Regions from separate parts of the Polaromonas sp. P3_B4 genome, predicted to be linked through region 1. Evidence: predicted binding sites of a transcription regulator. Region 1 holds the regulator's gene; the other holds the start of a gene.
What was found. The regulator sigma-54, encoded in region 1, starts transcription at its own class of promoters, with help from an activator protein. The targets are predictions, from matches to a motif close to TGGCANGNAANCTGCTTT.
Positions count from the first base shown of each region.

Region 2: the regulator sigma-54 is predicted to act here: its motif matches at 3,736-3,753, upstream of glnA (type I glutamate--ammonia ligase).

Region 1 covers NZ_JBFUGQ010000004.1:75,065-82,875, reverse strand. Annotated here, with positions in the region: gene AC1DVV_RS21730 (THUMP domain-containing class I SAM-dependent RNA methyltransferase) at 1-1,161, opposite strand, end outside; gene AC1DVV_RS21725 (RNA polymerase factor sigma-54) at 1,203-2,738, opposite strand; gene lptB (LPS export ABC transporter ATP-binding protein) at 2,884-3,675, opposite strand; gene lptA (lipopolysaccharide transport periplasmic protein LptA) at 3,690-4,316, opposite strand; gene AC1DVV_RS21710 (thiol:disulfide interchange protein DsbA/DsbL) at 4,476-5,123, opposite strand; gene AC1DVV_RS21705 (SPOR domain-containing protein) at 5,252-5,884, opposite strand; gene argS (arginine--tRNA ligase) at 5,939-7,624, opposite strand; gene AC1DVV_RS21695 (PsiF family protein) at 7,759-7,811, shown strand, end outside.
Region 2 covers NZ_JBFUGQ010000001.1:2,339,060-2,346,870, forward strand. Annotated here, with positions in the region: gene ntrC (nitrogen regulation protein NR(I)) at 1-311, opposite strand, end outside; gene glnL (nitrogen regulation protein NR(II)) at 406-1,515, opposite strand; gene AC1DVV_RS11120 (hypothetical protein) at 1,557-2,087, opposite strand; gene glnA (type I glutamate--ammonia ligase) at 2,269-3,684, opposite strand; gene AC1DVV_RS11130 (competence/damage-inducible protein A) at 3,912-4,736, opposite strand; gene AC1DVV_RS11135 (EI24 domain-containing protein) at 4,761-5,687, opposite strand; gene AC1DVV_RS11140 (sterol desaturase family protein) at 5,810-6,766, opposite strand; gene AC1DVV_RS11145 (polysaccharide deacetylase family protein) at 6,772-7,620, opposite strand; gene AC1DVV_RS11150 (YVTN family beta-propeller repeat protein) at 7,772-7,811, opposite strand, start outside.

The sequences.
Region 1 (7,811 bases):
TTCGCGGCCGGGATTGGCAGAACGGTCGCGCGAAGTCTCGAAGGCGGGCTCTTCACGCGTGTCGCCCCGATCGCCGCTGTCCCGGTTCAGCGGCTGGCCAAATTCATCGATGGGTTGGTTGCGGTGGTCCTGCTGCACGCGTCCTTCGGCATGTCCTTGCTGGCGGCGCTGGTCGCGTCCCTGCAGGCCGGTGATGCCGGCCACGCCTGCCACATCGATCCGTTCGCCGTAAGGCGGGTTCACCAGCATCACGCCCGAAGGCGCAGGTGGCATACGCTGCAGCGCGTCGCCGCCGCGGAATTCCACCGCATTGGCCACACCGGCACGTTCGGCATTGCGCTCGGCAAAGTCAACCATGCGGAAAGACACGTCGCTGCCGAACACCGGCGCGGTAGGTTCGGTGATGGCGGCTTCGGCCTGGTCGAGCAGACCGTCCCAGACATGGCCCTGGAAAGGCAGGTACTTCTGGAAGGCAAAACGGCGGTTGATGCCGGGTGCGATGTTGCACGCGATCTGCGCGGCTTCAATCGCGATGGTGCCCGAGCCGCAGCAGGGGTCATAGAGCGGCACGCCTTCTTTGCAGAGCTGGTCCCAGCCGCTGGCGGCAATCATGGCGGCGGCCAGGGTTTCCTTCAGCGGGGCATCACCCTTGTCTTCACGCCAGCCGCGCTTGAAGAGCGGCTCACCCGAGGTGTCGATGTAGACCGTGACGGTGTCCGTCGTCAGGTGCACGTAGACGCGCACGTCGGGCCAGCGCGTGTCGACGCTGGGGCGCACGTCGTCGAACTTGGCGCGAAAGCGGTCGGCGATCGCGTCCTTGATCTTCAGCGCCGCGAAGTTCAGGCTTTGCAGCGGGCTGTGCTGGGCGGTGATCTCGACCTTGAAGGTCTGCTTGGGCGTGAACCAGATTTCCCAGGCCACGTTGGCAGCAGCGTTGTAGAGGTCTTGCTCACTGCGGTACTGGTTGTGCTGCAGTTCGATCAGTACACGCTGCGCCAGCCGGCTGTGCAGGTTGAGCTGCAACGCGTCGCGCCACGACGCCTGCAGCTGCACGCCGGCGCGCCAGGCTTTGCCGTCGATCCCGGTGACACGCTTGACCTCGGTGGCCAGCAGGGTTTCGACGCCTGCGGCGCACGGTAAAAACAATTGGAGTTGATTCATGACTGACTTTGAGGGACGGGCAGCGCGGCCTGATTGGGCGGCTAGAGTGATTTGCGCAGGTTGGCGGGCGCTATGCGCAGGGCTTCGCGGTACTTGGCCACGGTGCGGCGTGCGCATTCAATGCCCTGCTCCTTGAGCATTTCGGAAATCTGGTTGTCGCTGAGCGGTTTCTTGAGGCTTTCGGACGAGACAAATTGTTTGATGAGCGCGCGTACCGCCGTGCTGGAAGCATTGCCGCCGGTTTCGGTGCCGAGCGCGGAGCCGAAGAAATACTTGAGCTCAAAGGTGCCGAAAGGGGTGCCCATGTACTTGGCCGTGGTCACGCGGGAGATGGTGGACTCATGCAGGCCCAGCTCGTCGGCGATTTCGCGCAGCACCAGCGGGCGCATGGCGAGTTCACCGTGCGTGAAGAAATTTTTCTGCCGTTCCACAATCGCACTGCTCACGCGCAGGATGGTGTCAAAGCGCTGCTGGATGTTCTTGATGAACCAGCGGGCCTCCTGCAGGCGCTGCTGCAGCGCCTGGCCGCCCTGGCCCTTGTGCTGCTTGAGGGCATTGGCATAAATGTCGTGCACGCGCAGGCGCGGCATGACGTCGCCATTGAGCGAAACCTTGAAGCCCCGGCCCGACTTGATGACGATGACGTCGGGCACGATCAGGTTGCGCTCCACATTCACGAAGCGGCGCCCGGGCTTGGGATCGAGCCGGCCTATCACCGTGATCGCGCCCTTGATGGCGGCTTCGGTGAACCCACACAGGTGCGACAGGCGCTTGACATCGCGCTTGGCCAGCAGCTCCATGGGTTGCTTGCACATGGCAATGGCTGCGCGGGTTTCTTCGCAGTCCTTGCAGTCGAGCAGCTGCAGGCTCAGGCATTCCGCCAGGTTGCGCGCACCGACACCGGCAGGCTCCATGTGGTGCAGCAGCTTGAGCGCCATCGCAAAACGCTGCTCCAGTTCTTCCGCCTGCGCCATGTCATCTCTTGCAAGACCGGCCGCGAGCGACGCCAGGCTGTCTTCAAGGTAGCCGTCGTCGTTGAGCGATTCAATGAGGAAGTGCAGCGCGGCACGGTCTTCCTCCGACAGGCGCAAGCTCAGCGATTGCCGGTGCAGGTGGTCCTGCAGCGACTCATGGCTGCCCGTGAGGTCGGAGGCCTCGGCTTCGCTCTCTTCATTGTTGTTCTTGCGCGCCGGTGCGTCGCTTCCCCACTCGCTGTCGTCGGGCGTGGTTTCTACCGTGCCATCGCCTTCCCAGCTTTCCTCGAGCTTGGGCTCCGCACTGACTTCTGCGTCATTCGGGGCTGTAGCGCTAGTCTCGTCTGCGCCGCCAGCTATCGAATCCGTAGCAGATTCAAACTCGCGGCTGTCCTGGCTTACCGGCGTGTTGATGTGCTCCAGCCCAAACTCTTCGCGCACCGCCGTCTCTTCCGACACTTCCAGAAACGGGTTTTCGTCGAGCATCTGCTCGACCTCCTGGCTCAACTCAAGCGTCGACAGCTGCAACAGCCGGATCGACTGCTGTAGTTGAGGTGTCAGCGCAAGATGCTGCGAGACGCGGAGTGACAGACCTTGTTTCACTGGATTTTCAAACTTGCGGAAGGTTGAGGCAATACGTCTTTAACCAGCGGGCGCCGCGGAACTGGCTTTGCCAGGCCGCAGGCGCCGTCCCCGGAGGGGGAGAGGGAGCTACACGAAGTGAGCGACAACAGGGGGGAACCATGTTCTACATCTTGAAGTGTTCGCCGAGATAGACGCGGCGCACATCGGCGTTATTCACGATCTCGGACGGTGTGCCTTGCGCCAGCACGTGGCCGTCGCTGATGATGTAGGCGTGGTCGCAAATGCCCAGTGTTTCACGCACGTTGTGGTCGGTGATCAGCACGCCGATGCCGCGCGATTTGAGGAAACCGATGATGCGCTGGATTTCGATCACGGCAATGGGGTCGATACCGGCAAAGGGCTCATCCAGCAGGATGAAGCGCGGCTGGGTTGCCAGCGCCCGCGCGATTTCGACCCGGCGGCGCTCGCCGCCCGAGAGCGCCGGTGCCGGTGAATTGCGCAAATGATCTACCCGCAAATCCTGCAGCAGGGCGTCGAGCCGCGACTCGATGTCTGCGCGCCCCAGCGGTTTTCCGGTTTTGTCGAGCTGCAGCTCCAGCACGGCACGCACGTTTTCTTCCACCGTGAGCTTGCGGAAAATCGACGCTTCCTGAGGCAGGTAGCTCAGGCCCAGGCGGGCACGCAGGTGAATCGGCATGTGCTCGACCGACTCGCCGTCGATGGAAATTTCGCCTGCATCGGCGCGCACCAGGCCCACGATCATGTAGAACGAGGTCGTTTTGCCCGCGCCGTTGGGGCCCAGCAGGCCCACGACTTCGCCTTTTTGCACGGACAGCGAAACGTCCTGCACCACCTTGCGGCTGCCGTACGATTTTTGCAGACCTTGCGCAACAAGGCGGCTGGGGGTCAGGGCAGGAGCGGCCGGGGCCGCTGAAGTGTCAGTCACCACATCCATCTGTGCAGGTCTTTCTAGTTCTTTTCATTGCCCAGCGTCGTGCTGGGGCGCAGAACCGGGGCTGGGCCTGCGGGCGGTGCCGCAACGGGTGCCGAGGCTGTCGCGCGGGGTGACAGCATGGCGCGAACCCGCCCCGTGGGGTTGCTGGCCGTACGGTTTTGCGCGCCCCCATCCACGGTGAAGACGTCGGTGTTGTTGTCATAAACAATCAGGCTGCCGGTGGTTTCGTCCACCAGGGTGGCACCGTTGTAGCGGCGCACCACCGCCCGCTTGATGAACTTCACCAGGTCGGCGCGGCTGTCATATTCAATGCGTTCGCCTTCGCCTTCGATGTACTCGTCTACGCCGTCACGCTTTTTCCGGTAAAACGCCAGCTTGCCGGGCGCCGCGACGGACACCGCCTGCTGGTAGCCCTCGGGATCCTGCATGACGTCAACGCGCTCGCCGCGCACGATGGTCGTGCCCTTGGTGATCACCACATTGCCGGTAAAAACGCTGGTTTGCTTCAGGTCGTCATAACGCAGGGCATCTGCCTCCGCGTTCATGGGTTTGTCCCGATCAGCTTTTTCGGCAGCGGCCGGGAAAGCCGACCCCAGCGCCAGGATGACCGGCAGGATGAGGGAAAAAATGGGGTGTTTCATAAGGCACGAATCTTGCTGCTTGGTGTTGGGTCATTGTAGCCATGCCAGCTGCGGGAATGGCTTGCACGGGGAATATTAGGGGCATAAAAAAACCCGCCGGAAATCGGGCGGGTTTTTTGAGCCGGTGTTTGGCGCGGCGCACGGCCGCGGGCGCTTTCTTTATTTGGCCTTGCGGGATTGGGCGATCAGGTGATCTGTGACCTGCAGCGCGCGGGTCATGGTTTGGGTCTGGTCCGACGAGGTGTAATAACGCCCGGCGATACCCAGCGACGGCACGCCGGCCACTTTGTAGCTGTCCTGCAGCTGTGTGGCCTTGCGCGCCTTGGAGGCGACCGAAAAGGAGTTGTAGAACTCAACGAATTTGGCCTTGTTGAGGCCCTGCTTTTCAGCCCATGCAGCTATCAGCTCGGGCGTGTTAAGCGGTTGTTTTTCCACATGAATCGTGGCAAACACCTTCTTGTGAAGTTCCTCAATTTTTCCCATGGCCTCAAGCACGTAATACAGGCGCTGCTGAGGTTCGAAATCGGGCCGGAAGGACACTGGAACACGCCGCACGGACACGTCCTTGGGGATCTGCTTCATCCAGGCTTCGAATTGCGGCTCGAAGGCGTTGCAATGGGGGCAGTTGTACCAGAAGAATTCCACCACCTCGACCCGGCCGGCGGCGGCTTCGGTCGGCGCCGGCTTGTCCAGCGTCAGGTAATCCTCGCCGTCCTTGAAGGCCTTGGCCTGGGCTTGTGCCAGGGTGGGCAGGGCGGCGATGCCGCCCAGGGCGGCGGCTGAAAACGAAAACTCACGGCGTTGCATCAGATTTTTCTCCTGGAATGACAGAAATAGCCCGGAAACCGCCCCTCTGGCGGATGCCTCGTGGCGCGGGGTATAGGGGTTTGTACACCAGCCTCGTGAAAAGTTCAGCCTATCGTTGGACGAGGGCTTCAGCGCTGGACCCGGACCAGCGCGGTTTCAATGGAATTGTTGTCCAGGCGCTCCTTGGCCTTGTCGGCATCTTCCTTCTTGTCGAAAGGGCCAAGACGCACGCGGTACACGGTGCGGCCAGCCTGCTCGCGTTCCGTCACTTTGGCCTGCATGCCCAGCAGCAGCAACTTGGCGCGTTGCTGTTCCGCATCTTCCGGCGTGCGAAAGGCACCGGCCTGAATGAAATAGCTGAAGGGATCCGCTCCCGGACCGGATGACAGGCCTTCGACCTTGGCCTTTGCCAGATCGCCCAGCGGATCGGCAGGCGCTGGTTTGGCCACTTTGGCCGGCGCTGAAGCGGCGGCCTTGGGGGTGGCTCCGGCGGAGGGGTCGGGTACTGGAACACCAGGCACTTCAACCGCTGCCGGAGGAGGCGGCTTGGGCTGGTTTTTGCCGGCCAGCGGGGCGTTCGGGTTCCAGTCCTTGTTTTTCTTGGCTTCAACAGCATCGCTGTCGGGGTTGCGTGCCTGGCTCTTGTTCATGAAAGGAACCGGCACCTTGGTGATGTAAACCGCTACCGCCAGCGCCGCGCCCAGGCCGATCAGCGCGCCAATGATCAACCCCAACAGGGTTCCGCCTCGTTGTGTATTCATACCTTGCCCACGTTCATTGCCTTGTCCTGAAATTCGCATGGTTTTCGCCACGGTTTACATCTTGCGCGGGGCGCTCACGCCCAGCACTGCGAGGCCATTGTGCAACACCTGCGCAGTCGCGGCGACCAGCGCCAGACGGGCAAGCTTCACAGCTTCGTCGTCCACCAGGATGCGCTCGGCATCGTAATAGCTGTGATAACTGGCCGCCAGCTCACGAAGGTAAAAAGCCACGTCGTGCGGTGCAAATCCGTCAGCCGCGTTGGTCAGCATGTCGGGGTACTTGGCCAGCAGCAGCATCAATGACTGCGCCTGCGGGCTGTCCAGCGCCGAGAGGTCGACAGCTTTGAGGCTGGCTTCGTCGCCACCCTGGCCGGCCCAGGTGGTGAGGATGGAGCAGATGCGCGCATGCGCGTACTGCACGTAATACACCGGGTTTTCATTGTTTTTGGCCAGCGCCAGGTCAATGTCGAAGATGTATTCGGTGTCCGGCTTGCGGCTGAGCAAAAAGAAGCGCACGGCGTCGGCGCTGGTCCATTCGATCAGGTCGCGCAAGGTGACGTAGCTTCCGGCGCGCTTGGAAATTTTGACCTCTTCGCCGTTGCGCACCACGCGCACCATGGTGTGCAGGACGTAGTCGGGGTAGCCCTGGGGAATGCCTTCGCCGGCGGCCTGCAGCCCGGCGCGCACGCGGGCAATGGTGCCGTGGTGGTCCATGCCCTGGATGTTGATGGCCTTGCCGAAGCCGCGCTCCCACTTGGCCAGGTGGTAGGCCACGTCGGGGACGAAGTAGGTGTAGCTGCCGTCGCTCTTTTTCATCACGCGGTCTTTGTCGTCGCCGTAGTCGGTCGACTTCAGCCACAGCGCGCCATCCTGCTCGTAGGTCTTGCCGGCCTCTTTCAGTCTGGCCACGGCGCTATCGACACGGCCCGAGCTGTACAGGCTGGACTCAAGGTAGTAGTTGTCGAACTTCACCGAGAAGGCCTTCAAGTCCAGGTCCTGCTCGTGGCGCAGATAGGCCACGGCGAACTGGCGTATCGAGTCCATGTCTTCCACGTCGCCCGAGGCGGTGTATTCGCGGTCGTCCGATTTGACGGTCTTTTTGGCCAGAAAGTCGGCCGCGATGTCGGCGATGTAGTCGCCGTTGTAGGCCGACTCGGGCCAGCCGGCGTCACCGGGCTTGATGCCTTTGGCGCGCGCCTGTGTGCTGGTGGCCAGGGTCTGGATCTGCACGCCCGCGTCGTTGTAATAAAACTCGCGCCAGACCTTGGCGCCTTGCGTGGCGAACAGGTTGCAGATCGCATCGCCCAGCGCGGCCTGGCGGCCGTGGCCCACATGCAGCGGGCCGGTCGGGTTGGCCGAGACGAACTCGACGATCATCTTGCGTGCCGGGTCGGCCGGCTGCACGCCGAACTGCGCGCCGGCGGCCAGCACTTCGCGCACGGTCTCCTGCTTGGCGGCGGGCTTGAGGCGGATGTTGATGAAACCGGGGCCGGCGATTTCGATGGCGTCTACCCAGCGTTCAAACGCGGGCTTCTTGAGCAGGTTGGCGCGCAGGCTTTCGGCCACCTGGCGCGGGTTGAGCTTGAGCGGTTTGGCCAGCTGCATGGCGGCCGTGCAGGCGAAGTCGCCATGGGCCGCCACCTTGGGGGATTCAAAGGCAGCTTTGTCGCCTGCGCCGGGGGAAAGTTCTTCCAGCCCCGCGGCCAGAGCCGCGAGCAGGTCTTTTTTAATCGAGAGCATGGTCTGATTTTACGGTTAAGCCATCTGCCGTTCGGACCCCTCAGATACCCGGTCATCGAATTTGCCCGGCGCGGCGTTATGTGTTGGAATTCCAGCCGGAACTCAAACCTGTTTCCCAACCCAATGGAGCCACCATGAAAAAGCTGTTATCCCTGATCGCCGCCGTTTTTGCCGTCTCGATGGCCTT
Region 2 (7,811 bases), on a different contig from region 1:
AGGTATTCGAAAGCGCCGCCCTGGAAGGCGGACACCGCGCTGTCGAGGTCGGAGAATGCGGTCATGATGATGACCGGCAGGCCGGGGAGTTTTTCCTTGACCTTTTCGAGCAGATCCAGACCAGAGCCGCCCGGCATGCGTATGTCGCTCACAAGAATTTGCGGCCCTTCATCCTCCGTCGCGCTTTCCAGTGCGGCAAGAACTTCGCGGGGATTGGTGAAACTGCGCGTAGGAAGGTCCTCGCGGAGCAGGGCCTTTTCCAGAACAAACCGGATGGACTGGTCATCATCAACGATCCAGATCGGTTTCATGTAGTGCAGTCCCTTTTTTCGTGCTTTCAATGCAGGGCTTTCTGGAACCCTCTGCACGATCGCGTTATGTATCAATCATGGCTGAGAACACATTTCAAGGCAGCGGTATAAGCAGCTTGAAATCTGTACGGCCCGGCACACTGTCGCACTCAATCAAACCGTGGTGTTGCTGGACAAAGGTTTGCGCCAATGTCAGCCCCAGCCCCGAACCACCTTCCCGCCCGGATACCAGCGGATAGAAGATGCGGTCTTTGATGGAGTCCGGCACACCCGGTCCATTGTCGATAACATGCAATTCCAATGCCAAGCGATAGCGCTGCTTGCCAAAAGTTACCTGCCTGGCGATTCTTGTCCTGAAAGTGATGTGCGCATTGCCTGCCGCCACCCGTTCCGCCAAAGCCTGCGCGGCGTTGTGTGCGATGTTCAACACCGCCTGAATGAGCTGTTCGCGGTCTCCGCGGAAATCAGGAATCGAGATGTCGTAGTCGCGTGTAACCCTCAAACCTTTTGGGAACTCCGCCAGGATCAGGGAGCGCACGCGCTCACACACTTCGTGAATATTGACATCGCCCACCAAGTGCGGGCGGCGGTGCGGGGCCAGCAGGCGATCTACCAGCGTCTGCAGGCGGTCTGCCTCATGGATGATGACCTGGGTGTACTCGGTCAGGTCCTTGCCGATTTCCATCTGCAGCAACTGCGCCGCGCCGCGAATACCGCCCAAGGGGTTTTTGATCTCGTGGGCCAGGTTGCGGATCAACTCCTTGTTGGCCTGCGCCTGGTCGATCAGGCGCTCTTCGCGCTCCTGCTTGGCCTGCTGCTCCAGCGGCAGCAGCTCCACAATCGCCTCACCCGGGGTGTCGGTTTGCGCCACCACCACATGCACGGGCAGCGGTTCGTGGTTCAGGCGCCTGAGCCACGCGTCGTAACGCAGGGCGGCAAATTCATTGCTGCCCGCGCCCTCCAGCGCATTTTGCAAAATGAGCGGCTCGGTAAAGCAATCGGGGAGCTGCGAGCCTTCAATGGTCCGCCGCGAGGTGCCCAGCGCGTCTTCCAGCGCGGCATTGGCAAACACCACAGTGCCGTCGGTACGCACCACAGCCACCAGCGTGGCCAGCAGGTCAAACGCCTGAAAGCGGGGGGGAAGTCCGGTGACCGGGACGGACGATAAAGCGGCACGGATGGAGGGCTTGTTCAAGCCATCCATTTTCCTCCAGAAGCCGGCTCGCCGCGGCTTATCGCCTTGGTTTAATTGACGACGGCGGCTGAGGCCGGGGCAGGCAGGCGGGAAATTTCGCGCTTCAGGCCGGCAATGTCACTCTGGTTACGGGTGATGCTGTCCTTGAGCTCGGCCACGCGGTCCAGGTAGCGCTGGTAATTACGGCTCTCAATGCCCTGTTTTTCAGGTTCACCGTTGTTGAATTCTTTTTGCTGCTCGGCCAGCTTGGCTTCGGCCTTTTTCAACTCGGCCTCAAGGATGGCGCGCGAATCGTTGTCGCGGGTCCGCTGTTCGGGGCTACCATCGGTGCGCGGGCCACTGGAGCCTGCGGCCGCAGCCACGCGAACCGCGGCTTTGGGCACCGGCGTGCTCTGCATCACCGTCACATTGCCGCCGGACAGCAGTTTGCAGCTCCGGGTTTGGGCGTCTTTTGTGTTGTTGATGTATTCAGGGGCCGCACCCCCGACTCCTGCGCAGCGGTATACCTGCTGCGCCCATGCAGCATTCCCCGCGCCAGCCAGCAGCAACGACAAGGTAGAAAGCAATAAGGTGTGTTTCATAGGTACTCCCGATGCCCAATAAGGGCGAGGACGGTCTATCAGTATGCGGCAAAGGCGCCGAAATACAAAGCCAGCAAACCCACAACCGGCTTGGGCAATAAAAAAGGACGGCATATGCCGTCCTTTTTTGACCACAAACTGTGTAAATAAACAGTAGGCGGTTGGGCTTTCGCCCCCCTGATTACAGGGAGTAGTACATCTCGAATTCGATAGGGTGGGTCGCCTGGCGCAGGCGGGTCACTTCACCCATCTTCAGTTCAATGTAGGCGTCGATCATGCTGTCGGTGAACACACCGCCCTTGGTCAGGAAGCTGCGGCCCACGTCGAGTGCGTCCAGCGCCTGGTCCAGGCTGTGGCACACGGTTGGTACTTTTGCATCTTCCTCGGGTGGCAGATGGTACAGATCCTTGGTGGCGGCTTCGCCGGGATGGATCTTGTTTTCCACGCCGTCCAGACCCGCCATCATCAGGGCCGAGAAGCCCAGGTAAGGGTTCATCAGTGGATCGGGGAAACGCGCTTCGATACGGCGGCCCTTTGGATTGGCAACGTAAGGAATGCGGATCGATGCCGAACGGTTTTTGGCCGAGTAAGCCAGCTTGACCGGCGCCTCATAGCCAGGAACCAGACGCTTGTAGCTGTTGGTGCCTGGGTTGGTGATGGCGTTCAGGGCGCGTGCATGCTTGATGATGCCGCCGATGTAGTACAGGGCGAAATCAGACAGGCCTGCATAGCCGTCACCGGCAAACAGGTTTTTGCCGTCTTTCCAGATGGACTGGTGAACGTGCATGCCGGAGCCGTTGTCGCCGACAACAGGCTTGGGCATGAAGGTGGCGGTTTTGCCGTAGGCGTTGGCCACGTTCTGCACGACGTATTTCAGGACCTGGGTCCAGTCGGCGCGCTGAACCAGCGTGCTGAAACGGGTACCGATTTCGTTCTGGCCGGCACCGGCCACTTCGTGGTGGAACACTTCGACGGGGATGCCCAGCGACTCGAGGATCAGGGCCATTTCGGCGCGCATGTCTTGCGTGCTGTCGACAGGAGGCACGGGAAAGTAGCCGCCCTTGACGGTAGGACGGTGGCCGCGGTTGCCGCCTTCGAGCTTGGCACCAGAATTCCAGGGCGCTTCGTATTCTTCGATCTTGAAGAAGGTGCCCGACATGTCGGTGTTCCAGCGCACGTCGTCAAAGATGAAGAATTCTGGCTCGGGGCCGAAGTAAGCAGTGTCGCCCAGGCCGGAAGCCTTGAGGTAAGCCTCTGCGCGCTGCGCGATGGAGCGCGGGTCGCGGTCATAGGCCTTGCCGTCGGCGGGCTCAAGCACGTCGCAGCTCATGAACAGCGTGGTTTCTTCAAAGAACGGATCGATGTTGGCCGTCTTTGGGTCAGGCATCAGTTGCATGTCGGAGGCTTCAATGCCCTTCCAGCCGGCAATTGAGGAGCCGTCGAATGCATGGCCCGACGTGAATTTGTCTTCGTCAAAGTGGGACACGGGCACGGTCACGTGCTGTTCTTTGCCCCGGGTATCGGTAAAACGAAAGTCAACAAACTTGACTTCGTTTTCCTTGACCATTTTCATGACGTCTGCGACGGTCTTTGCCATCAAAATCTCCTGTTGCTGGATGGGTGGTTGAAAAATCTATTCGGGCTGTCGAATGCACTTTTTGTGCCACAGACATTGGCGGTTGAGTTTCCCGCCAAGCCCCGGATTGTGCCGTGATCTGGCTTCAGTTCCAGCCTTTGGCAGGCTGAAAATGCAAAAAACACCGGCCAGCACCGAATGCACCATGATCGTGCATCAACATACACGCACAAGCTTGGTGCAAAAAATTAACGCACCAACTCGGGGCCTAACTTCAGGTCAAATTTGTGCAGCCCGGCCAGCATGGCTGGATAGGCCAAATTGACCGCCTCGGGCGCGCCTTTGACGCCCAGTTCAATATGGCGGCCATATTCCGGGTGGTCCACGCTGGGCAGGCTAAACACTTTCACTCCCGCATGGGCCGCTTCAATATCGAGCATCAGGGGCGTGAGCATGGCCTCCATGGACCCAAAAATGATCACCGACTTCTCGGTGTAAGGCGATTTTTGGTGCAGGTGGGCGTACTGGTTGTCGAGCACCCATTCAATCATCGGCCAAGCCATCACCGGGAAGCCGGGAACGAAGTGAACCGCCCCCTGCCCCGCCCGGCAGGTAAAGCCCGGTATCTTGTTATAGGGGTTCGGAATAATCTCCGCGCCGACCGGAAACACGCCCATGTTCAACCGGTGGATGTTGTCGTCGCGGTCAGGCTCGTAGGGTGTCCCCTGCTCTTTCGCCACATCCGCCATGCGCTCAAGGATCAGGGTTTTGGCCGTGGGGTGCAGCGCGAGCTCAAGGCCCAGCGCCTTGGCCGCGCACTGCCGCGTATGGTCGTCCGGTGTGGCCCCTATACCGCCGCAGGAAAAGACCACGTCGCCGTGTTCACGCGCGGCGGCAAACGCCCGCGCCAGCGTGGCCGTGATGCGGGCGGGGTCGTCGCCCACGTAGTCGGCATAGGCCAGCTGCAAGCCGCGCGCGCCCAGCAGTTCGATGGCTTTGGGCAGGTGCTTGTCGGCACGTTTGCCGGAAAGGATTTCGTCGCCGACGATGATGAGGCCGAATTGTGGGGTCATGTTCAGGCTTGTCAGGTAACGGGTTCAGGGTTGTGATTCGGGCTTGCCGCCCAGTGAGCCGAAGCTGGGCGCCGGCCCGGGGAGGGCATCGGGGGCCAGCTCATTTGCTATCGATTCAATAGCTGCTTGCGCAAGCGGGTCGGGCGCCAGGGCATTATTCTTCTTGCGAAGTTGTTCCAGGGCCGACAGCGTATAGTGCGCAAACCAGAGCGAGGAAAACGCAAACACCAGGGTGTAGATCCAGATGGCCACCGGCACCAGGATGGGCGCCATTGCCACAAACATCGCGCCCGAGGCCCACAGCAGGCTGGGGGCCGCACCCAGGTAACCGCTGAACACACCGATCGCCAGCAGCGGCAGGCGATGCTCCTTGAATATCTGGCGCCGCTCTTCACTGCTGGCGTGGTCCACCATGGCGTCATAAGACATGACACGGTAAGTCAGCCAGCCCCAGATCAGCGGCGGCAGCACCAGGATCAGCGGTGGAATCAGCCAAAGCGGAATCGAAACGACCAGCGCCACCACGGCCAGCAAAGTGGAGCCCAGCGACCAGAACAGGCTGGTAAACAGGGAGCCTCCACGCTTGCGCTCCATCTGGGGAAAGCGCCGTTCAGCCACCAAGGCCACCATGGCCGGCGTCATGAGCAATGCCACGAAGAGCAGTGAGACGATGATGATCACGGGGATGATCAAAAGCAGGAGCAGCACCTTGGGCAGTACAGACTGCAGCTGGCCCAGGCCCAATCCCTCCAGCCAGCGAACCATGGCATCAACCAGCTCGAAGCTCCCAAGTTGCACGCGGATGGCTTCCGCAGCACTGTCCCAGAAGAAGTAGCCCAGGGTCAGCGAAACCCCCCCCATGATCACCAGCGGCAGGATCGACAGCACAATGACCCGCGGGTGCAGGCAATACATCGCGGCGCGCCAGAAGGCGTCAAGGAGTTTGCTCATGCTGAAAGTGTAGCCCCCACAGTCGTTCACTGCGTGTAACTCCTTGCCCCCGAGGGGGCCGCCCGCCTGCGGTCTGGCAAAGCCAGTCCCGCGGCTCATGCTGGGTTAAGAACTCAGCAAGTTCAGGCTTTGCCAACGAGGCGTTTCAGGCCCAGCCACTGCTGCGACCAGAAACCTTTGCCGTAGTCGCGGTTGGCTTCGACCTGGTCGCGAATGCCCGTCGGGTCATAACGCTGCTCAAAATTGACAGTGCGGAACAGCATGTCCCACCAGGGGAGCAGCACGCCGAAGTTGTGGCCCCCCAGTGTTTTGGGTCCGTGGCTTTCGTGGCCAATGCCAATGCTGTGGTGCAAGCGGTGAAAGCGCGGGCTGATCCACAGGCGCTCGCCCACATGCCCGAACCACATCCGCACATTGGCATGCTGAAAGCTCTCGCTGAGCTGGGTAAAGGCCACGATGGCAATGAACTGCCCCGGCGCCACGCCGATGAGCTGGGCCACCAGCACGACGATGGAATCAACCAGGATGTCGTCCAGCAGGTGGTTGCGGTTGTCGCTCCACATCGTCATCTGCCGCTGCGCATGGTGCAGCGAATGCAGGCGCCACCACCACTCGATCTGGTGCTGGCCGCGATGCGTCCAGTACGCCACAAAGTCAAACACCACGAGGTAAATCGCGAAGCTGACGAGGGCGTTGTCCGTCACACCTGGCCAGAGCTGGTCCAGGTGGAAAGTGCCATAGCCGGCCGTGCGCAGCGCGCCAAAAGCCTCGTCAAACCACGGGTCCAGCGTGAAAAACAGCGCGATGCGAAACAGGCCCAACCGGTGGATCAGGGTGTAGAGCACATCGGTGCGTATGGTGGCCCGGTCCAGCACGGGTTCTACCGGCCGCCAGCGCTGCAGCGGGCCGACGATGGCCAGCAATATCAGCACCTGGATCACGCCCACCATGAACCAGGCAGTGGCGTCGTAGCCGTCTTCCAGCAGATTGCCCATGCCCAGCGCAAACATGGCCGGCTGTACGGCCGACTCAAACAGCCACTGCTGCGCCATTGAAAAGAGATCGCTGAACCAGTCCATGTGGCTTATTTTGAAGGCCTGGCAGGCACCGGGGCGGCCTGCGACGCAATCCAGTCTTTGTACTGGGGATGTTCAGCCAGGGTCTTGAAGCAAAAGCCCCGCGACTGCAGGCCGGTGATGAGCGGCTCCAGCACGGCAGGCGCCCAGGGGTCCTTGCGCGACCAGATGCCCAGGTGGGCCAGCAGGATGTCGCCGGAGCGGATGTCGCGCAGCGCCTTCTTCAGCAGCAAATCATTGCCGAATTTTTCGCTGGACAGCTCGTCGCCCAGAAAACCAGCGGGCGACCAGCCCACATGCTCAAAGCCGCAGGACTTGGCCGCCGCCAGCAACGCGGGCGAGGTTTTACCGCCCGGCGCACGAAAGAGCGGCAGTGTTTTTTTTCCGGTGATTTCTTCGAGGCGTTTGCTGGACTTGCCGATTTCCTCGCAGTACTGCTTCGCCGTCCAGGTGAAGTCCTTGCCTTCCAGCGGGCCCGCAGAAGGCCGCATCTTGAACTGCACCGGTGCACCGGGTGCGCCGGGTACATCGCCCCGCCAATAAACGTGGTCCCAGGTGTGCGAGGCAAATTCGTGGCCTTCGCCCGCCCGCGCCTTCCACCAGCCAGCCCACTGTGTGCCCAGGCTGCCATCGCCGGTTTGCGTGCGCTCATTGGCGGCAAAAAAGGTGACCTTGACCTTGTGTCTGTTCAACACCTCAGCCATCAGCGGCGCAACAGCCATGTGGCCGGTGTCCAGCGTCAGGTAGACGGGTTTGCAGGCCGCTTCGGCCGGCTGCGGTGCATTTTGTGCGGCTTTTTGTGCATTGTTTTTGCCTGCAGCCCAAGCAGGATGAGCGCAAGCAGCTGCAAAAATGATAGCAAGTAACGCCCGCAGCGGACCCGGTGCAGCGGCGGTCCACTGGGACTCTTCAAGCAAGCAGGGGCCGCGGAACCGGCTTTGCCGGGCCGCAGGCGCAGCGGCCCCCCCGGGGGGCAGCGACCCACACAAAGTGGGGGAGCGTGGGGGCCTATCTAGGTGCGTGGTCAAGCGTCCAGACGCCATGGGGG